DNA from 3 places in the Kutzneria kofuensis genome. Region 1 is predicted to be linked to each of the others. Evidence: riboswitches for the same ligand, from Rfam matches in the RefSeq annotation. Region 1 holds a riboswitch; each other region holds the start of a gene.
The links. Region 1 has a riboswitch for S-adenosylmethionine ahead of BJ998_RS14950 (methionine ABC transporter ATP-binding protein). Riboswitches for the same ligand answer to the same signal wherever they lie in the genome.

Region 1 (6,940 bases):
TGCACACCGCGTTGCAGGTGGTCAAGGACGCCAACACGCTGCTCACGCCGTTCCTGCCGCACTCCGCCCAGAAGATCCACGAGCTGCTCGGCGGCACCGGCCTGTGGGCGTCGCAGCCGGAGATGCGTGAGGTCACGGACCTGGACGACCCGTCGCGCGAGTACCCGGTGCTGACCGGTGACTACAAGGCCGAGCAGGCCAAGTGGGAGTCCACGCCGATCGAGGTCGGCGTGCCGCTGAGCAAGCCGACGCCGCTGTTCGCCAAGCTCGACCCGGAGCTGGCGGAGACCGGTCCGGAGTGGGCTCCGATCGAGAAGTGACTCCACGCAAGGGTGCGCGGCCGCCGATACCGGAGCGTCTTCCGGTGTCGGCGGTCGACGCCCACACGCATCTGGAAGCCTGTGGCGCCAAGGATTCCGCCGATGTCCGGTCCATGATGGACCGCGCCGAGTCGGCCGGCATCGGGCACGCGATCACCGTCGCGGACGACATGGCGGCCGCGCGCTGGGCCGTGGAAGCGTCCACCTGGGATGATCGCGTGTTCGCCGCCGTCGCGCTGCATCCCACGCGTACCAAGGACTTCGGCGACGCCGAGCGGGAGGAGCTGGCCGAGTTGGCCGCGCACCCGCGGGTGGTCGCGGTCGGCGAGACCGGTCTGGACTACTACTGGGACTACGCCCCGCACGACGCCCAGCAGGACGCTTTCCGTTGGCACATCGGGCTTTCCAAGCGGCTCGGCAAGCCGCTGATGATCCACGACCGGGACGCGCACGAGGACGTGCTGCGCATCCTGGACGAAGAGGGCGCCCCGGACACCGTGGTGTTCCACAGTTTCTCCGGCGACGTGGACATGGCGCGACGCTGCGTGGACGCCGGTTACGTGCTGTCGTTCTCGGGCACGGTCACGTTTCGCAACGCAGGCGCGTTGCGGGAGGCGGCAATGGTTGTGCCGCTGCAACAGTTGCTTGTGGAGACCGACGCGCCTTTCCTGACGCCGCACCCGTTCCGCGGCCGTCCCAACGAGCCGTACTGCGCCGCGTACACGCTCCGTGAACTCGCTGATCTACGCGGAGTGCACGTCGGTGAGCTGGCAACAATTGTCACCGCAACGGTGAACCGAGTCTTCGGCCTGGGCGTATGACCCTCCGTGCCGCAAAGAAATCACCCCGTGGTGTGACTGGAGACACAACAACCCCGGGAATGTTTGCTCACACGCCCGACCTCCGTTACGGTCCCGTGATCGGTGCGTCGGACTCAGTGGTCCACCACCGGCCCGCAGTCAGGTCGGCGTTCGTCGGGGACGGCCGGCTTCCGCAAGGGAGGCCAGCCGGACGGCGTTGGCTACGGGACCAAGCAAGGCAGTCGGAGCACGAGACCCGAGCGAAGCGAGGAGAAGTACCAGCGGCTGACGTCGGCTAGTGGCGAAAACAGCCGCGGAACTCTTCGCGGACCATCGGCTTTTCGGAGGTAACGACCCCGTGACTGGGACCGGTAGGCACCGTAGACCGCGCGTGTCCGAGGAAGCGCCCACCCAGGCGCAGAGCGCTCAGAGCTTCTGGGCACCCCACACCGGGGTCGCCGTCGCCGAGCGCCAGACCTCGGCCTGGACCGCAGTGCGGCCGGACCTCGACTGGGACTGGGACTGGGAGGCCGAGCTCGAGGCCACCCGCCAGTTCGTGCCCGGCGGGGCGTACGTCTCCACCCAGGACGTGATGGACGTCCTCGGCCCCGACGCCCAGGACATCCTCAACTCCGTCAACATGGAGCTCGACCAGCTCCTCGAGCTGATGAACGCCAAGACCACGGTCTTGCCGATCATCCGCGACGACGCCGGCCCGCTCACCGAGGGCCTGGCGCAGTGCTGGGAGGAGCTGGAGGAGGGACTCGAGGACGCCAACCTCGTCCCGGAGCCCCAGCGCAAGGCGGTCGTCAAGACCGAGCAGGACACCCGGTCGCCGTGGAAGCGCCGGTTCATCAAGGCCGCCGTGATGGCCACCCTGGTCAGCCTCGCCGGTGGCGGCGCCACCGCGCTGGCCATGGACAAGGCCGTCACCGTCGACGTCGACGGTCACGAGATGACCGTGCACACCTACTCCGGCACCGTCGGCGACGTGCTGGCCAAGCAGGGCCTGTCGGCCGGCGCCCACGACTCGCTGATGCCCTCGGCCAGCTCGTCCATCGCCGACGGCGGCAAGATCGTCCTGCAGCGCGGCCGCACGATGACCGTGTCCGTGGACGGCGTCGCGAAGACCCAGTGGGTCAAGTCCCTCACCGTCGCCGACGCGCTGCGCGAGATGGGCGTCAAGACCGACAACGCCAAGCTCTCGGTCGACCCGTCCAAGCAGATCCCGCTGTCCGGCATGTCGATGGACGTCAGGACGGCCAAGACCGTCACGATCAGCGACGGCGGCAACGCCCCCAAGCAGCTCACCACCTACGCGGTGACCATCCAGGAGCTGCTGAAGTCCCTGAACATCACCCTCGGCGCCGACGACAACGTCGCGCCCGCCGCGGACACCAAGCTGGCCAGCGGCGCGCAGATCACCGTCAGCCGCAACGGCGTCACGGTCGTCCAGGAGAACCAGGACATCCAGCCGACGACGCAGATCGTCAACGACCCGACCCTGGACGAGGGCGTCACCCAGGTCATGGACCCGGGCGTGGTCGGCAAGCAGACCGTGACCTACCGGGTCACCATGCACAACGGCAAGCAGGCCGACAAGCAGCAGATCGGCGTGCAGGTCATCACGCCGATGAAGCCGAAGATCGTCAAGAACGGCACCAAGCCGCTGCCGGGCGACGAGATCTGGGACCGCATCGCCAAGTGCGAGTCCAGCAACAACTGGCACGCCAACACCGGCAACGGCTACTACGGCGGCCTGCAGTTCGACATCCCGACGTGGACCTCCAACGGCGGCGGGCAGTACGCCCCGCGGGCCGACCTGGCCACCCGTGAGCAGCAGATCGCCATCGCCAACCGGGTGCGCGCCGCTCGCGGCCTGCAGCCGTGGCAGTGCGCCCAGATCCTCGGTCTGACCTGAGCCTAGAATCCCCGTTCGTGCCCGAACTGCTGGGACCCGTCGAGGTCCGTGCCCTCGCCAAGGAGTTGGACGTCCGTCCGACCAAGAAGCTGGGCCAGAACTTCGTGCACGACACCAACACCGTGCGGCGCATCGTCACCGCCTCCGGTGTCACGGCCGACGACGTCGTGCTTGAGGTCGGCCCCGGGCTCGGTTCGCTGACCTTGGCGCTGCTGCCGGCGTGCAAGGCCGTCGTTGCCGTGGAGATCGATCCCGTGCTGGCCGCTCGGCTGCCCGTCACCGCCGCCGAGTTCGCGCCCGACGTCGCCTCCCGGCTCACCGTCGTCGGCGCCGACGCCATGCGCGTCACCGCCGACGAGATCGGGGTCGCGCCGACCGCTCTGGTCGCCAACCTCCCGTACAACGTGTCCGTGCCGATCGTGCTGCACCTGCTGGCCGAGCTGCCTTCGCTGCGGACCGGGCTCGTCATGGTGCAGTCCGAGGTCGCCGACCGCATGGCCGCCGGGCCCGGCAGCCGGGTCTACGGCGTGCCCAGCGTCAAGCTCGCCTGGTACGCCGACGCCCGCCGTGCCGGTCCCGTGCCTCGATCGGTGTTCTGGCCCGTGCCCAACGTCGACTCCGCCCTGGTCGCCTTCACCCGCCGCGAGCCCCCGTCCTCGGTGTCACGGGAAGCGCTGTTCTCCCTGGTGGACGCCGCCTTCGCCCAGCGGCGCAAGACCCTCCGGGCTGCCTTGGCCGGCTGGGCCGGCTCGGCTGACCGGGCCGGTCAGCTGCTCACCGCCGCCGGTGTCGACCCGTCGCTCCGTGGTGAGCAGCTCGGCATCGCCGAGTTCGCCCGCATCGCCGAGGTAGCCGCCGCGTAGTACCCCCATGTCCGGGCCAACGCCCCGCCGGTCGTGCTTCTTCCCGGACGTCCAGCCCGTGGACAACCCGGACCCCTCCGGATGACCGAGGGTGCCGGGGAACCTACCGTGCGATACGTCGTGGACCGAGCAATCGTCGGGCATCTGTGTGACATACCGAACGATCCGTGGTTCTTTCCGGGCACGGCTTGATTTTCCACATACCGGTCAGGTGTACTGCTACTTGCATCCATCCCGAGCGGCCGAGAGACCTGGATCGACGAAGCCGCAGCAACCACCCGACCCCGGGCAGGTGCTACAGCCAGGACCGATGGAGGACGTCATGGACCTCGCCCGAGTGTGCGCAGCGCGGCTGCTCACTCGCCGTCGAGTTGTCGATCAGTGCCGCCGCACCGCGACGGGCTGTCGGGCCGGCCGGTAACACCCCTACCGCCGCCTGCTGTCGGTTCACCCTCATTCGTCTCGTCCCGATAGGACGGTCCAAAAAGGACGGCCCTCGCGCGCCATCAGCGCGCGTGGCCGCGCGTGCCGTGGAGCAAACAGTGATCACTGTCGACAATCTGGTCAAGTCATTCCCCGCCCGGGGCGGCGCCGTGCGCGCCCTCGACGGCGTCACCCTCGAGGTCCAGGCCGGCGCCGTCTGCGGCGTCGTCGGCCCGAGCGGCTCCGGCAAGTCGACCCTGGCCCGCTGCATCGCTCTGCTCGAGCGCCCGGACAGCGGCGCCATCCGCGTCGACGGCACCGACCTCGTCACGCTCGACGGCAACCGGCTGCGCGCGGCCCGCCGGCAGATCGGCGTTGTGCCGCAAGGGGATTCGCTGCTGCGTCAGCGCACGGCGGCCGGCAATGTGGCGCTGCCGCTGGAAACCGCGGGCGTCGACGGCCCGACCCGCCGCCGCCGCGTCGGCGAACTGCTCGACCTGGTCGGCCTGACCGACAAGGCCGCCTCCTACCCCGACCAGCTCTCCGGCGGGCAGCGGCAGCGCATCGCGGTCGCCCGCGCGCTGGCCGCGAACCCGTCCGTGCTGCTCGCGGACGAGCCCACCTCGGCGCTGGACCCGGAGACCACCGGCTCCGTGCTCACCGTTCTCGACCGGGCCCGAGCGGAGCTCGGAGTCACGGTTGTTGTTGTCACACACGACATGGCGGTCGTCCGCCGGATCTGCGACGACGTCGCCGTGCTCGACGGCGGCCGGATCGTGGAGAACGGCAGGCTGCTCGACCTCGTGTCCGATGTGGACAGTCGCACCGCCAACGCGCTGCTGCCCGCGCTCGACCAGACCGACGGCATCGCCGGCGACCACGACCGCGTCGCGGACGTGGTGCTGGTCGGCTTCGCCGCGGTGGGCGCGCTGCTGCCGGAGGCGTCCAACCGGTTCGGCGTCGACCTCGCCGTGCTCGGCGGCGGACTGACCCGCCTCGGCGAGACCCCGGTCGCCCGGTTCCGACTGGGCCTGACCGGCGAGCGGGCCGACTCCGCGCTGGAGTGGATCTCCGAGGCCGGCGCCCTCGTTCGACGGACCCCGAAGGGTCCGCAGGGAGTCGCTGCGTGAGACAGACCACTCCGTGGTCCGATGTGTTCGACCTGCTCCACCCCGCGCTCGGCCAGACGCTGTACATGGTCGGCGTGGCGACGTTGTTCGCCACGGTGTTCGGGATCCCGCTGGGCGTGCTGCTGCACGTGACGGCGCCGGGCGGGCTGCGGCCCGTCCCGGTGCTGCACCGGATCCTGGGCACCGTGGTGGACTTCGGCCGATCGCTGCCGTTCATCGTGCTCATCGTGCTGCTGCAACAGGTTGTCACCCGCCCGCTGATCGGCACCTCGATCGGCCCGACCGCGGCGATCGTGCCGCTGGCCATCGGGGCGGTGCCCTTCCTCGGCCGGCTCGTCCAGTCCGCGCTGCGTGAGGTGGACGCGACGGTCGTCGAAGCGGCCGTCACCACCGGCGCCAGCCGGACCCGCATCGTGCGGTCCGTGCTGCTGGGCGAATCCGCCCCCGCGCTGGTGTCCGCGGTCGGCGTCACCGCCGTCACCCTCGTCGGCTTCTCCGCCATGGCCGGGGTCGTCGGCGGCGAGGGCCTGGGCGATCTCGCCATTCGCTACGGATACCAGCGCTACGACGACCGCGTGCTCTGGACGACGGTGCTCGTGCTCGGCGCCATCGCCATGCTCATCCAACTGCTGTTCGACGTGACGTCACGGCTCATCGACCGCCGTCGCCGCGTCACCGCCTGAAACTCGAGGAACCACAGTCCCATGAAGCTCCGTGTTGCGCTCCTTGCTGCCCTCGTGACGGCCACCGCGGCCGCCTGCGGGACGGGCGGCGGCGCGGCCGCAGACCCGAACGCCCCGCTCGTCGTCGGCGTCAGCCCCACCCCGCACGGCCAGATCCTGTCCTACGTCGCCGACAAGCTGGCGCCGGCCAAGGGCCTGAAGATCCAGGTCAAGGAGTTCACCGACTACGTCACGCCGAACACGTCGCTGGTGGACAAGTCGCTGGACGCCAACTACTTCCAGCACCAGCCCTACCTCGCCGACTTCGAGCAGAGCCACGGCGCGCAGCTGTCCTGGGTGACCGCCGTGCACCTGGAGCCGCTCGGGCTGTACTCGAAGAAGGCGCACAAGGCCGCCGACCTGCCGGACGGCGCCAAGATCGGCCTGCCCAACGACACCAGCAACGAGGCCCGGGCGCTCAAGCTGCTCGCCGACAACGGCCTGCTCAAGCTCAAGCCCGGCACGGAGACCACCGCGACCCCGCGCGACGTCGCCGGCAACCCGAAGCACCTTCAGTTCGTCGAGCTGGAGGCGGCGCAGCTGCCGCGCAGCCTGGAGGACACCGACGCCTCGATCGTGAACGGCAACTACGCGCTGTCGGCCGGTCTTGACGTCCGCGACGCGGTGCTCGTCGAAAAGGCCCAGGGCAACCCGAACGCCAACGGCCTGGTCACGCGGCCGGAGCTGGCGGGTGACAAGCGCATCAGGGAACTGGCCGAGCTGCTCAACTCCCCGCAGGTCAAGGACTACATCGAGCAGAC
Region 2 (6,940 bases), 2.6 Mb from region 1:
CACCCCCATGACACCGGGGTCGCCACCGGCTGTGTGGCCCGCACGTTCCCCCCACCAGATTCCATACGCTGCCGTACGGATCACGTCCATACGCTACCGTATGGAATCGTGGCCGGGAAGCGCCGGACGAAGGATGACTGGGTCGCCGCGGCCCTCGAGATGATCGCCGAGCGGGGCGTGAGCGCCCTCGCCGTCGAGCCGCTCGCGCAGCGGCTCGGCGCCACCAAGGGCAGCGCGTACTGGCACTTCCCCAGTCGGGAGGCGCTGTTGTCGGCCGCGCTGGACCAGTGGACGGGGTCGATCTCCGACGGGCTGGGCGCGTTCGCGGCGGTCGACCGGCCGCCGGACGAGCAGCTGTGGCTGGTGTTCAGCCGGGTCGTCGTGGACCGCGTGGACAACGACCTCGAGTTCGCCATGCTCGCGGCGGCCGACGACCCGCTGGTGGCGCAGGCGATGCGCTGCCTGACCGAGGTACGGTTGTCGTTCCTCTGCGGCCGGTTCGTGGCGCTCGGCTTCGCCGAGCCCGTGGCCCGGGAGCGGGCGCTGCAGATGCACACCTTCCTCCTCGGTCACGTGCAGATCGTTCGCCGGGGCGCGGAGATCGGCGACCTCGTCGAGTACGCGCGCGGCGTCTACCGGCTGCTGACCGCCCCGTAGAATCCGCGCCGTGAGGTTCGCTGTGCGCGTAAAACCCGGCGCGCGGCGCGACGCCGTCGGCGGTGTGTGGGGCGACGGGGCGCTGGTGGTGGCCGTCGCCGCGCCCGCGGTGGAGGGCAAGGCCAACGAGGCCGTGCGCAAGGCGCTGGCCGGCGCATTCGGCATCCGCCGTCAGGACGTGGTCATCGTGTCCGGGGAGCGCAGTCGCGACAAGATCGTGGAGGTGCCGGACGGCACTGTCGATCGGCTGCGCGAACTTCTAGCATAACATCGAACTGTATTGTCCATTTTGGACATCCAAAGTGGTCGATTAGTACTTTTCCGTGATCGTCACGCACAATGTTCAGGCGAACAGGTGACATCCGGGAGGTGGGATGCCCAATCTTTCGACAGCGCTCGGTATCGGCGCGGCGGTGCTCCTGCTCTCCGTGTTCGCCGTCCGCGTGTCGGTCCGCCTCGGCCTGCCGTCGCTGCTGCTGTACCTGGGCATCGGCCTGCTGATCGGCGAGGCCGGGCTGGGCATCCGGTTCGACAACGCCGTGCTCACCCAGTCGCTGGGCATCGCCGCGCTGGTGCTGATCCTGGCCGAGGGCGGTCTCACCACGCGGTGGTCGTCCGTGAAAGGCTCGCTGGGGCTGGGAATCGCACTGTCCACAGTGGCGGTCGCGATCAGCATCGCCGTCACCGGCGCGGCGCTACACGTGTTGCTCGGCCTCGACTGGCGTACCGCCCTGCTGTGGGGCGCGGTGCTGTCCTCGACCGACGCCGCGGCGGTCTTCAGCGTGCTGCGCGGTGTTGGCGTGGCCAAGCGGCTGGTCGGCGCGCTCGAGCTGGAATCCGGCCTCAACGACGCCCCGGTGTTCATCGCCGTCATCCTGCTCGTCTCACCCGATCCGGTGAGCTGGACAACGCCGCTGCTGGCCGGCTACGAGCTGGTCGTCGGCGCCGCGATCGGCGTGATCGTCGGCTGGTTGGGGGCTTTCGGCCTGAGACGGGCGGCCCTGCCCGCAACTGGCCTGTACCCGGTCGCGACCGTCGCGATGTGTGTTCTGGCCTACGCATTCGGTGACATGGTGCACGCTTCCGGCCTGCTCGCGACCTACGTGACCGGCCTGGTGCTGGGGAATTCCCGGCTGCCGCACCGGTCCGACACGCTGTCGTTCGCCGAGGGACTCGGCTGGCTGGCCCAGATCGGACTGTTCGTTCTGCTCGGCCTCTTCGCCTCACCGGCGCGGCTGGTGAGCGCCCTGATCCCGGCCTTGGTCGCCGGCGCGGTGGTGCTGCTGCTGGCCCGGCCGCTCTCGGTGTTGCTGTCCATGACGCCCTTCCGGGTGAAGTGGCGGGAACAGGTCTTCCTTTCGTGGTCCGGACTTCGCGGCGCCGTGCCCATCGTGCTGGCCCTGATTCCGTTGACCCAGGGCGTTCCCGGCGCCCAACGCCTCGTCGACGCCGTCTTCGTGCTCGTCGTCGTGCTGACCCTCGTCCAGGGCGGCACCCTGCCGCTCGTCGCCCGCTGGCTCGGGCTCGTGAAGCCCGGCGACACCCAGGAGATCGAGGTCGACTCCGCACCGCTGGACACCCTCGGCGCCGAGCTCCTGCAGGTCCGCGTGCAGCCCGGATCCAAGCTGCACGGCGTCTACCTGTCGGAACTACGGCTGCCCGTGGGGGCCACCATCAGCCTGATCGTGCGCGACGACGCCGGTTTCACCCCGACGCCGACGACCCGGCTGCAGGAGGAGGACCAGCTGCTGGTCGTCGCCACCGAGAAGGTCCGGGACGCCACCGAGCGCCGGATCCGCGCCGTCGACCGGGCCGGGCGGTTTGCCCGCTGGAAGGGCGAGTCGGGCCGCGAGTGACCCCGGTCAGGTGAGGGTGCCGGCGAAGAGGGCCCGGTGCACGGCCAGGTAGGCGGGGCAGGGGAAGGCGGGGCGGGGCTGCCACCAGTGGTCGGGGCGGCAGGCGCCGCAGCGGCCTCCTGCGTCGGGGGAGTGCTCGCTGAGCAGCGTGGCGACGGCGTCCACGACCCGCGGCAGCTGGGCCCGGGTGACGCCGCTGACCAGCCGGTCGTCCGGGTCCTGCGCGAGGTCGGCCAGCATCGCCAGATGCCGGTTGAGCTCGTCGTCGAGCTCGCGGAACATGACTACCTCCGAGCGGTCGGCCACACGTGGTGCGCCCGCCGAGTCTGCGCCGGTCGCGCCGGGAAAAGACCGGCGTTTCACCCCTCCGGGAACGAAATCACTCGTTAGTGACGCCTCTCACGATGTGGAAGGGGCCTCGACCGAACCGCACACCGTCGGTTACGGTGGTCGCCGAAAGGTCATGAGTGCCAGCGTCAAGCCCCGGCTAGCTGGCCGGCAACCCTCCTCCGCGGTGGGGTGCCCCGGGTGAGGACCAGGCCCGTCGCACACGGCGACCGGGCAAGCGCGGACCCTCTCCAAGGCGGGTCCCTGACCCGAGGAGCACCCCGGTGACCATCGCGATCCCGCCGGCCCGCAACACCGACAGCGCCATCACCCCCACCGACATCCCCACCGTGCCGGCGGTGGTCGGCGCCCGTCTGTCGGTGCCGCTGGTCACCGGCGACCGCGTCACGTACGCCAACCTCGACCACGCGGCCAGCGCCCCCTGTCTGGAGCAGGTGCGCGACGCGGTCGACGAGCTGCTGCCCTGGTACGCGAGTGTCCACCGGGGAGCGGGTTTCGCCTCCCAGGTGTCCACAAAGGTCTACGAGCAGGCCCGCGACACGTTGCGGCGCTTCGTGGGCGCGCGGTCCTCGGACACCGTCGTGTTCACCCGCAACACCACGGACTCGCTCAACCTGCTCGCGAAGTCGTTGCCGCGCCGCACTTCCGTGGTGCTGTTCGACACCGAGCACCACGCGGCGCTGCTGCCCTGGCGCGGCCCGAACGTCCGTCGCGTTCAGACTCCGGAGTCGCCGGCCGCGGCCGTGCCGGCGCTGGAGGCGGCCCTGAAGCTGTGCCCGGAGGGCCCGCGGCTGGTGGTCGTGACGGGCGCGTCCAATGTCACCGGTGAGCTGTGGCCGGTCGCCGACCTCGCCGCCGTCGCCCGTCGCTACGGCGCCCGCATCGCCCTGGACGCCGCGCAGCTCGCGCCGCACCGTCCCGTGGACATCAAGGCCCTCGACGTCGACTACGTCGCGCTGTCGGGCCACAAGCTGTACGCCCCCTACGGCGCCGGCGCGCTGATCGGCCGGGCCGACTGGCTGCAGGCCGCCGAGCCGTACCTGGTCGGCGGCGGCGCCACCAAGAACGTCGTCGACTGGGGCGACCACCTGGGCGTCGCGTGGTCGGCGGTGCCGGAGCGGCACGAGGCCGGCTCGCCGAACGTGGTCGGTGTGCACGCGCTCGCCGCCGCCTGCGACACCATCACCCGTCACGGCTGGGACCGCATCGTCGCCCACGAGCAGGCGCTGCTGACCCGCCTCCGTGAGGGCCTGCGCACCATCCCCGGCCTGCACGAGCTGAGCATCTTCCACGGCGACCACGACCGCGTCGGCGTCGTCAGCTTCACCATCCACGGCCACGAGGCCGGCCTCATCGCCGCGGCGCTGTCCGCCGAGTACGGCATCGGCGTCCGCGACGGCGCGTTCTGCGCGCACGTGGCGACCCGGCGGCTGCTGGACCGCGTCGACGCCACCGAGCAGCGCGCGCTGCGGGCCAGCCTCGGCCTCGGCAGCACCGTCGAGCACGTGGACCGCCTCGTCGCCGCGCTGCGCACGCTGGTCACCGAGGGACCGAAGTGGACGTACGCGCAGCAGGACGGCCGGTGGGTGCCCGCCGACGACACCCGGCCGCTGCCGCCGTTCGTCGCGAGCTGAGGGACAATGGGCCGGTGAGCACCGAGCCCAACACCGAACCGGTCGCGGCCCAGCGCCTGCTGCCCCGCCGGATCGGCCTGCTGGTGACGGCCGCCGTCGTCGCGCTGGCCCTGGACATCGTCACCAAGGCGCTGGTCGTCGCCAACCTCGAGGGCCGGCCGCCGCTCGAACTCGCCGGCGGCCTGGTCTACCTGGACGTGATCCGCAACCCGTACGCCGCCTTCTCGCTCGGCGTCACCGGCATGACGTGGGTGTTCAGCGTGATCTGCGTCGGCGTGCTGGCCGCGATCATCTGGGTGGCGCCCCGGCTGCGCTCGCGCGGCTGGGCCGTCGGCCTCGGCTTCGTGTTCGGCGGCGCCCTCGGCAACCTGCTGGACCGGATCTTCCGGGCGCCCGGCGCGCTGCAGGGGCACGTGGTCGACTTCATCTCGGTGTTCGGGCCGAACGCGCAGTACTTCCCGGTGTTCAACTTCGCCGACTCGGCGATCTGCGTCGGTGGCGCGCTCATCGTGCTGATGGCGATCATCGGCCGGGACTACGACGGCCGCTCCACGCGGGAGGCCAAGGCCGGTGAGTGACCTGCGCACGCTGCCCGTGCCCGACGGCCTCGACGGCATGCGCGTCGACGCCGGCCTGTCCAAGCTGCTCGGCCTGTCCCGGACCACCGTCGCCACGCTGGCCGACTCCGGTGACGTGCTGGTCGACGGCCGCGCCGTCGGCAAGTCCGACCGGCTGGTCGCCGGCGCGTGGCTCGAAGTGACGCTGCCGGCGCCCGCGCAGCCCGTCACCGTGCAGGCGATCCCCGTCGAGGGCCTGGTCGTGCTGTACGAGGACGACGACGTGGTCGTGGTGGACAAGCCCGTGGGCGTCGCCGTGCACCCGAGTCCCGGGTGGACCGGTCCGACCGTGGTCGGCGGGCTGGCCGCCGCCGGCATCCGGATCTCCACCTCCGGCGCCGCCGAGCGGCAGGGCGTGGTGCACCGGCTGGACGCCGGCACCACCGGCGTGATGGTCGTGGCCAAGAGCGAGCACGCGTACACCGTGCTGAAGCGGGCGTTCAAGGAACGCACCGTGGACAAGGTCTACCACGCGCTCGTGCAGGGGCATCCCGACCCGACGCGCGGCACCATCGACGCGCCCATCGACCGGCACCCCAAGCACGACTACAAGTGGGCGGTCGTGGCCAGCGGGCGGCCCAGCGTCACCCACTACGAGATGATCGAGGCGTTCCGGGCGGCGTCGCTGCTGGAGGTGCACCTGGAGACGGGGCGTACCCACCAGATCCGCGTGCACTTCTCCGCGCTGCGCCACCCCTGCGTCGGCGACCTGACCTACGGGGCGGACCCGGTGCTGGCCAAGCGGCTCAACCTGACCCGGCAGTGGCTGCAGGCCAAGACGCTGTCGTTCCACCACCCCGCCGACGGCGAGTGGGTGACGTTCGAGAGCCAGTACCCGGACGACCTGCGCGACGCCCTGGAAACACTCCGCGCCGAGGGCTGACCCCTTCTCCCCTTTTTTCCGCTACGTGAGTGGCTCATTTTCGCTCAGGAGGCACCTGAGCCACTCACGTAGCGAAAAATGCCCGGTGTCAGGCCTCGATCTCCCAGGTGAGGGAGTGCTGGGGGTCGTCGGGGCGTGGGCTCCAGCGCACCGACGTGAGCTCGGTGGAGTCCGGCAGCACGTAGACGGTGTGCCCGCCGGCGGTCTCGCCCGGCTGCACGCCGATGCGGTGCGGCGGCCGGGACGACAGCGACACCGGTGCCTTGGAGATGGTCTGGCCGTCGGCGGTGACCAGGAGCAGGTACAGGTCGGGCAGCGAGGAGAACGGCACCGTGCCGCGGTTGGTCAGCTCCGTGTGCACCACCACAGCCCGCTCGCCCTCCTGCAGCCGGTAGCCGGCGGCGGTGAACAGGAAGTCCGCCGGGTCGACGACCTCGACCAGCTGGATGGACAACTGCTCGCCCTCAAGGCCGACGGTCTGCTGCGAGGTCCCGACCGTGAACTTCGGCGGCGGCACCGGCGCGGCCGTGACGGTCTGCTCGTCGCCACGCGCCCACGCCGACGTCTGCGGCGGCCCCCAGGTGCCGCCCGCCGGCGGCTGCGAAGGCGCCGGTGCCTGCGTCGGCTGAGGCTGCGGCTGTGCGGGCGGCTGCTGCACGGGGAACGGCACGCTCTGCGGCGCCGGCGCGTACTGCTGGGGCGGCGGAGCGTACTGCGGCTGGGGGTGCTGCTGCTGGAACTGGGGCGGCATTTGCTGTTGCGGCGGTCCGTACTGCGGCTGTTGCTGCGGGTACGCCTGCCACTGCTGCTGCGGACGGCTCGCCGCGGCCAGCGCTGCCCTGATCCCGTTCGGGTCGCACTCCACGCCCACCAGCAGCGGCATGCCCTGTGCGGACAGCGCCACCAGCCGCGCGGCCGCCTCCCGCGGGTCCATGCCCAGCCGCG
Region 3 (6,940 bases), 1.2 Mb from region 1:
GTTCAGCGTCACCTTGCCGAGCTTGGTCCGCCTGCCGCTGCCGTCCGTGGCCGCCACCTCGAAGGACGTGCCCGTGGAGTTCTCCGGGACGATCACCCGCAGCGCCAGGGACTGCTCCCCGAGCAGCCACACCGGGCGCGGTGGCTCGATCACCGCCGCGGTTCCCGCGGCCGACCAGCGCACGTCCACCGCGGACCGGCCGGCCTCGGTGGGAGCCGCGGTGAACGACACCGTGTGCGGCGACTTGTACTGGTCGGCTCCGGCCAGGCAGGCCGTGGCGGCGTTGATCTCGTCACACAGCTTGCCGCTACCGGTGATCTTGGTGGACTGGTCCGGCACCACCACCGGCGTCCGGTCGCCGCCCAGGGCGTGGCTGAGCACCCGGGCCGGATCGGCCGACGGCGCCCGCACGCCGGAACCGTCCAGCAGCGGCTGCACCCGAAGCTCGTGGTCCACGAACAGATGCGCGGCCGCGGCGACATAGGTCGCACCGACCGCACGCTGCTGGGCGGCGGTCAGCCGCGCCGGCTGGCCGGGGTCGCAGAGCGGGTTGGGGGTGTCGCCGGGAAAATAGTCGTCCACGGACGGGGCCGCCGACTCGCCCGGAGTCCACTCGACGTTGAAGAAGTTGTGGTTCGCCCCCGCGATGTACAGGGCGCTGTGCAGCGCCTTGCCGCGGCTGACGCCCCGCGTCGAGTCGATGTACTGCTGCCCCTGAAGATTGGACACGTCCCCGTCGCACGCCGGCAGGAAGGTCACCGACGGCACGTCCGGCGTGGGGTTCTGGCCGAAGATGGTCGGGGCGATGAACACGTTGCCGCGGATCGTCCAGCGGACCGGGCCCGAGTAGCCCGAGTCGAACGGCGGCGGGGCCAGGCTGTCCAACGCCGCCTGGTTGACGCCTTCGCCGCCGCGGGAGTGGCCGACCAGCAGGACCTTCGACATGTCCGCCACCGGCGCGTCCCGCACGATCTGCGGCGCCGAGGCCCGGCCCGCGCCGGCCCAGTCCGCCCAGTGCGCGAGATGCAGTCGCACCAGCGAAGAGCGGGCCTGCGCGCCGCCGTCCTCGGCCTGGAAGTCCAAGGCGTTGATGGCGTCCGCCGAGACGGAGACCGTGTCGTATCCCTGCGACGCCAACAACTGCTGGGTCTGCAGATAGCCGCGATAACTCGGCACCATCAGCGTTCCGGCCGGGCACGGCCAGGTGAAGGGCTGGTCAGCGGGGTTGTTCGGGTTGTAGCAGGATCCGTGCCGGCCGTGCAGGAACAACACCAGCGGGCGGTTTCCCGGCGCGTTCCTCGGCGCCACGACGACGGCCTGCATCTCGATCGGCCCGTCGAGTCCGGGCAGCCGAACCGGGTCGAGGGCGTACTCACCCGTGACCGTCTGGTACGGCCCCGGAGTACCCGGATCGGCCACACCCTTGGGCAGCAGCGGCGGCAGGGCGGCGGGCGCCTGGTTGGCCCGGAACTTCGGGTCGGGGGCGTCCAACCGGCGCCCGCCGGCCCGGACCTCCACCTTGCCGAGGTCGCCCAGTGCCTTGCCGGGCAACGAGAACGTCCTGCCGTCGCGGGACGACCTGGCCCGGCCGAGCAGTTTGCCGTCGGACCAGAACTCCACCGCCGCGTCGCCCGACATCGGCTTCGCCGACGTCCAGGCCACCTGGCCGTCCACCACCCGCCAACCCGATCCGGCCGGCTTCGGCGGGGCGCTCGGCTGCCCGACGGCGGTCGGTCCCAACACGACCGCCATGCACACCGCCGACAACAAAGGTAAGAGCTTGCGCATTCGACCTCTATCTACGGTCGCGGCCCCCGCCCGGCCCTACCATTCCCCCAGACGGACCACATGGGCCTGGAAAGTCACCTGTGTACGATCACTGCACGTACGCGTAGGCAGTGATTTCAAAGCCGCGAAAGCGTATGAGAGTTCGTCACCTTCGCCCAGCGAATTGCACGAAGGCCCCGGATCGGCTTCCCGAACCGCCGAAACAGAACTCAATTCCGGTCAGGGCTTGGCCTTCAATGCCCCCGCGCCCGGCAATCGCCGATGACTGGCCGTAACAGGAGAGGCCGACCGCGAGACACGCCCTCGTGGCGGCGCACCCACACCGGCCCCGCGCCGCCCGTTTCGACCACCGCACCTGGAGTCGGCGAGGCCACCACAACACACCAGTGGCGTCAGCCCATCTGGTGCGCCGCAACCACCTTCAACACCGCCCGCTCCAACGCGTAGTCCGCGTCGGCGGCCACGCCCTTCACATCGGCGTTCAGCGCCGCCACGACCTGCATCGCCTCGGCCAGGCCGGCCGGCGTCCAGCCGCGGGCCTGGCCCTGCGCCCGCTTCACCTTCCACGGCGGCATGCCCAGATCGCCGGCCATGCGGAACGGGTCGCCCCGGCCGGCGGAGGCCACCTTCGCCACGGTGCGCACCCCCTCGGCCAATGCGTCGGCCACGAGCACGTGCGGCACGCCGAGCTGCATCGCCCAGCGCAGCGCCTCCATCGCGCCGGCCCGATCCCCCACTACGGCCAGATCCGCCACGGCGAAGCCGGTCACCTCGGCCTTGCCCTGGTGGTAGCGGCGGACCGCGGCCTCGTCGACCTTGCCGTCATTGTCAGTGACCAGCTGCGAGGCGGCGGCGGCCAGCTCCCGCAGGTCGGTGCCGACGGTCTCGATCAGCGCGGCCAGCCCGGCGGGATCGATCTTGCCGCCGGCCCGCTTCACCTCGTCGCGGACGAACGCGTCCCGGTCGGCCGGCTTGGTGATCTTGGAGCACTCCACCACCACGGCGCCGGCCTTCTTCAGCGCGCCCGGCAGGTCCTTGGCCACCTTCGCCCGGCCGCCGCCGGTGTGCAGCACGATCAGCACGATGCCGTCGGCCGGCTCCTTGGCGTAGGCGAGGACGGCGTCGGCGACCTCCTTGCCGACCTCCTGCGCGCCCTCCAGCACCACCACCCGCCCCTCGGCGAACAGCGACGGGCTGAGCAGCTCGGCCAGCTCCGGCGGGGTGAGGTCAGTCACCCGCACACGCGTCAGATCGGCCTGCGGATCGGCCTTGCGCGCCGTGGCCAGCGCGGCCCGCACGGCCCGTTCGACCAGCAGTTCCTCGTCGCCGAGCACGAGCAGCAGCGGTTCGGGGGCGGCACTCACGCCGTCATCCTTCCACGTCCCCCTGACAGCCCCGCCGGTCCCGCATCGTGGGCCACGGAGTGGCGACCCCGCGTCGCATTGCCGTACCGTGCAGGTCACAACTGAACACCGCTCATCCAGAGGGGCAGAGGGAACGGCCCGACGAAGCCCCGGCAACCGGCGACGCATCTCCACGCGTCGATCACGGTGCCAATTCCGACCCACACGTGGGAAAGATGAGGAGATACCTCCCATGACGACGACCGTCGACGCTCGCACCACCGCCGCCTTCAACCTCGGGCCCGCGCGCGCCCTGAGCTGTCGGGAGTGCGGACACCAGATCCCGCTGGCCGCGGAATTCGCCTGTAGCGAGTGTTTCGGCCCCCTCGAAGTCGCCTACGAGTTCGGCCACGTCCGCCGCGAGGACATCGAGGCCGGCCCCAAGTCCATCTGGCGCTACCGCAACCTGCTGCCGGTGCCCACCGACGTCCAGTCCTACCCCAACACCGAGCCCGGCCTGACCCGCCTGGTCAAGGCCGACCGCCTCGGCGCAGCGCTCGGCGTGCGCAACCTGTGGGTGAAGGACGACACCGGCAACCCGACGCACTCGTTCAAGGACCGCGTCGTCGCCGTCGCCCTGGCCGCCGCCCGCCAGCTCGGCTTCAAGGTGCTGGCCTGCCCCTCCACCGGCAATCTGGCCAACGCCGTCGCCGCCGCGGCCGCCCGCGCCGGCTGGGAGTCGGTGGTGCTGATCCCGTCGTCGCTGGAGAAGGCCAAGATCCTCACCACCGCGGTCTACGACGGCGCGCTGATCGCCGTGGACGGCAACTACGACGACGTGAACCGGCTGGCCACCCAGCTCGCCGCCGAGCACGAGGACTGGGCGTTCGTGAACGTCAACGTCCGGCCGTACTACGCGGAGGGCTCCAAGACCCTGGCCTACGAGGTCGCCGAGCAGCTCGGCTGGCGGCTGCCCGGGCAGATCGTGGTGCCGGTCGCCTCCGGCTCGCAGCTGACCAAGGTGGACAAGGGCTTCCGCGAGCTGGGCGAGCTCGGCCTCGTGGACGCCACCCCGTACCGGGTGTTCGGCGCCCAGGCCACCGGCTGCTCCCCGGTCTCCACCGCCTACAAGGCCGGCACCGACGTCGTGTCGCCGGTCCGCCCGGACACCATCGCCCGCTCGCTGGCGATCGGCGCGCCCGCCGACGGCCCGTACGTGCTGGACACCGTGCGCCGCACCGGCGGCGCCGTCGAGGACGTCACCGACGAAGAGGTCGTCGAAGGCATCCGGCTGCTGGCCCGCACCGAGGGCATTTTCGCCGAGACCGCCGGCGGCGTCACCGTGGCGACCGCGAAGAAGCTGGTCGAGACCGGCCAGCTCGACCCCGACGCGGACACCGTGCTGCTGATCACCGGCGACGGCCTGAAGACGCTCGACGCCGTCGCCGACCGCATCGGCCCGAAGGCCGTCGTGCCGCCGAACGCCGCCGCCGTCACCGAGGCCCTCGGCCTCTGACCCCACCGGGGCTGACCACACCACAAGGTTGCCGGCGCGTGCCTCACGCGCCGGCTTCTTTGTGCCGTCAACGATCCGCACGCCACGATCGAGTGGATCTTCCCGCCTGCGGCACGGGACGCGCTAAAGCAGCTCCCGACACGTGACGACATCACCTTCGTGCCCGGCCCCGGCGCGGTGCCCGCCGGGCGGCGCCGGTTGACCCGGTGGCATGAGCACACCTCGCGGTCACCGGCACGGGCGGGAAGGTCGATCATGAAGAACACGGCGCTGCTGGCCGGTCTGCTCGCGGCGAGCATGGCGCTCACCGCCTGCGGCACCGCCGCGGGCGGCAATCTGGCGATGCCCGGCGGCGGGCAGCGCTTCACCCCGCCCTCGCTGACCGCGCTGGGCAAGCTCGGGCAGCCGGAGGGCCAGCTGTCCGTGCTGGCCTGGCCCGGCTACGCGGAGAACGGCTCCAACGACCCGAAGGTCGACTGGGTGACCCCGTTCGAGCAGGAGACCGGCTGCAAGGTCGACGTCCGGCAGTTCGACACCTCCGACGAGGCCATCAGCCTGATGAAGACCGGTCAGTACGATGTCGTCTCCGCCTCCGGGGACGCCTCGCTGCGGCTGATCGCCGCCGGCGACGTGGAGCCGGTGAACACCTCCCTTGTGCCCGACTACGCCGATGTCTTCGGCTTCCTCAAGAACCAGTCGTGGAACAGCGTCGGCGGCGTGCCCTACGGCATCCCCCACGGCTGGGGCGCGAACCTCCTCACCTGGCGCACCGACAAGGTGACCCCGGCTCCCACCTCCTGGTCGACGGTGTTCGACCCGAACTCCCGGTACAAGGGCAAGATCAGCGTCTACGACTCGCCGATCTACATCGCCGACGCCGCCCTCTACCTCCGGGCCCACCGCCTGGACCTGGGCATCACCAACCCCTACGCGCTCGACAGCACCCAGTTCCGGGCCGCCGTCGACCTGCTGCGCGGGCAGCACCCCATGGTCGGCACGTACTGGACGGACTACCTCAAGGAGAGCCGGGCCCTGACCAACGCCGACGCCGTCGTGGGCCTCGGCTGGCAGGTGACCGTCAACGTCACCAGGAGCGCCGGCGTGCCGCTGGAGGCGGTGGTGCCGTCCGAGGGCGCGACCGGCTGGTCGGACACCTGGATGGTGGCCACCAGGTCCGAGCACAAGACCTGCGCCTACCTGTGGCTGAACCACATCATCAGCCCCGAGGTCAACGCCCAGGTCGCCGAGTACTTCGGCGAAGCGCCGGCCAACTCCAAGGCGTGCGCGCTGACCGTGGACCGCAAGCACTGCGACACCTACCACGCCGGCGACGCCTCGTACGCGTCGAAGATCGCCTACTGGACCACACCGATCTCCCAGTGCCTGGACGGTCGCACGGACGTCAAGTGCGAGGACTACGGCGCATGGACCCAGGCATGGTCGGAGATCAAGGGTTGACCCGGTGACCACCGTGCCGGGCGGTCCATGCCGGCCGGCAACCACCCAGCCGTGGCTAGCGGGCGACCCGTTCGGATCCACGCCGGGCGATCAGCGGGCCGTCCCGGCTCGCGACCACTGCCACGTCGCCGTCCTCATCCGTGCGTAACACCGTTGCCCCTTCCCGTTCCAGTGCGTCGATGATCAGCGAACTGGGGTGCCCGAACGGATTGCCGGCGCCGACGCTGACCAGTGCCACCCGCGGATGCACCCGTTCCAGGAACCGCGGGAGCGAGTAGCGACTGCCGTGGTGGGGCACCTTGAGCACGTCGGCGCTCAGGTCCTCGTTGGTGGCCAACAGGTTTGCCTGTCCCTCCAGTTCGATGTCGCCGGTCAGCAGGATCCGGCCGGCGGCGGTGTCGGCGCGCAGCACGAGCGACGCGTCGTTCACCGGCGTGCCTTCGGCGTTCGGGCCGAGATGGCTCGGCGCGGCCGTCGGCGCGATCACGGTCATGGTCACTCCCGGTAACGCGAATCGTTGTCCCGCAACGACGTCCACCACCTTCACGCCCGCGGCGGCGCTCAGCCGCCGAACCTGGTCCCACGCCCACGCCGGCTCGTGCAGCGGCCCGACACCGACCGCCCCGACGGGATAATCGCTGAGCACCGACGACAAGCCGCCGACGTGATCCGCGTGCAAGTGGCTGAGCACCACCAGTGGAATGCTGACCACTCCGAGCCTGTGCAGGCAGCCCACGATCGAACTGAGGTCGGGACCGGTGTCGATCAGCACCACCCGGCCCGGCTCGGACGTCGCCACCACGTGCGCGTCGCCCTGCCCCACGTCGCAGCTCAC

Region 2: linked by a shared signal. The riboswitch ahead of BJ998_RS27470 (aminotransferase class V-fold PLP-dependent enzyme) and the one ahead of BJ998_RS14950 (methionine ABC transporter ATP-binding protein) in region 1 are both predicted to bind S-adenosylmethionine.
Region 3: linked by a shared signal. The riboswitch ahead of thrC (threonine synthase) and the one ahead of BJ998_RS14950 (methionine ABC transporter ATP-binding protein) in region 1 are both predicted to bind S-adenosylmethionine.

Annotation. Positions count from the first base shown of each region.
Region 1 covers NZ_JACHIR010000001.1:3,284,334-3,291,273, reverse strand. The annotation lists gene metG (methionine--tRNA ligase) at 1-320, shown strand, start outside; gene BJ998_RS14965 (TatD family hydrolase) at 317-1,141, shown strand; gene BJ998_RS48625 (resuscitation-promoting factor) at 1,512-3,041, shown strand; gene rsmA (16S rRNA (adenine(1518)-N(6)/adenine(1519)-N(6))-dimethyltransferase RsmA) at 3,059-3,904, shown strand; SAM riboswitch class I at 4,131-4,221, shown strand; gene BJ998_RS14950 (methionine ABC transporter ATP-binding protein) at 4,447-5,457, shown strand; gene BJ998_RS14945 (methionine ABC transporter permease) at 5,454-6,140, shown strand; gene BJ998_RS14940 (MetQ/NlpA family ABC transporter substrate-binding protein) at 6,162-6,940, shown strand, end outside.
Region 2 covers NZ_JACHIR010000001.1:5,927,995-5,934,934, forward strand. The annotation lists gene BJ998_RS27450 (TetR/AcrR family transcriptional regulator) at 109-657, shown strand; gene BJ998_RS27455 (DUF167 domain-containing protein) at 668-925, shown strand; gene BJ998_RS27460 (potassium/proton antiporter) at 1,032-2,513, shown strand; gene BJ998_RS27465 (hypothetical protein) at 2,520-2,795, opposite strand; SAM riboswitch class IV at 2,973-3,087, shown strand; gene BJ998_RS27470 (aminotransferase class V-fold PLP-dependent enzyme) at 3,125-4,495, shown strand; gene lspA (signal peptidase II) at 4,510-5,073, shown strand; gene BJ998_RS27480 (RluA family pseudouridine synthase) at 5,111-5,995, shown strand; gene BJ998_RS27485 (Lrp/AsnC family transcriptional regulator) at 6,084-6,940, opposite strand, start outside.
Region 3 covers NZ_JACHIR010000001.1:2,124,099-2,131,038, forward strand. The annotation lists gene BJ998_RS09690 (alpha/beta hydrolase family protein) at 1-1,788, opposite strand, end outside; gene holA (DNA polymerase III subunit delta) at 2,181-3,152, opposite strand; SAM riboswitch class I at 3,262-3,374, shown strand; gene thrC (threonine synthase) at 3,385-4,647, shown strand; gene BJ998_RS09705 (ABC transporter substrate-binding protein) at 4,903-6,105, shown strand; gene BJ998_RS09710 (DNA internalization-related competence protein ComEC/Rec2) at 6,161-6,940, opposite strand, start outside.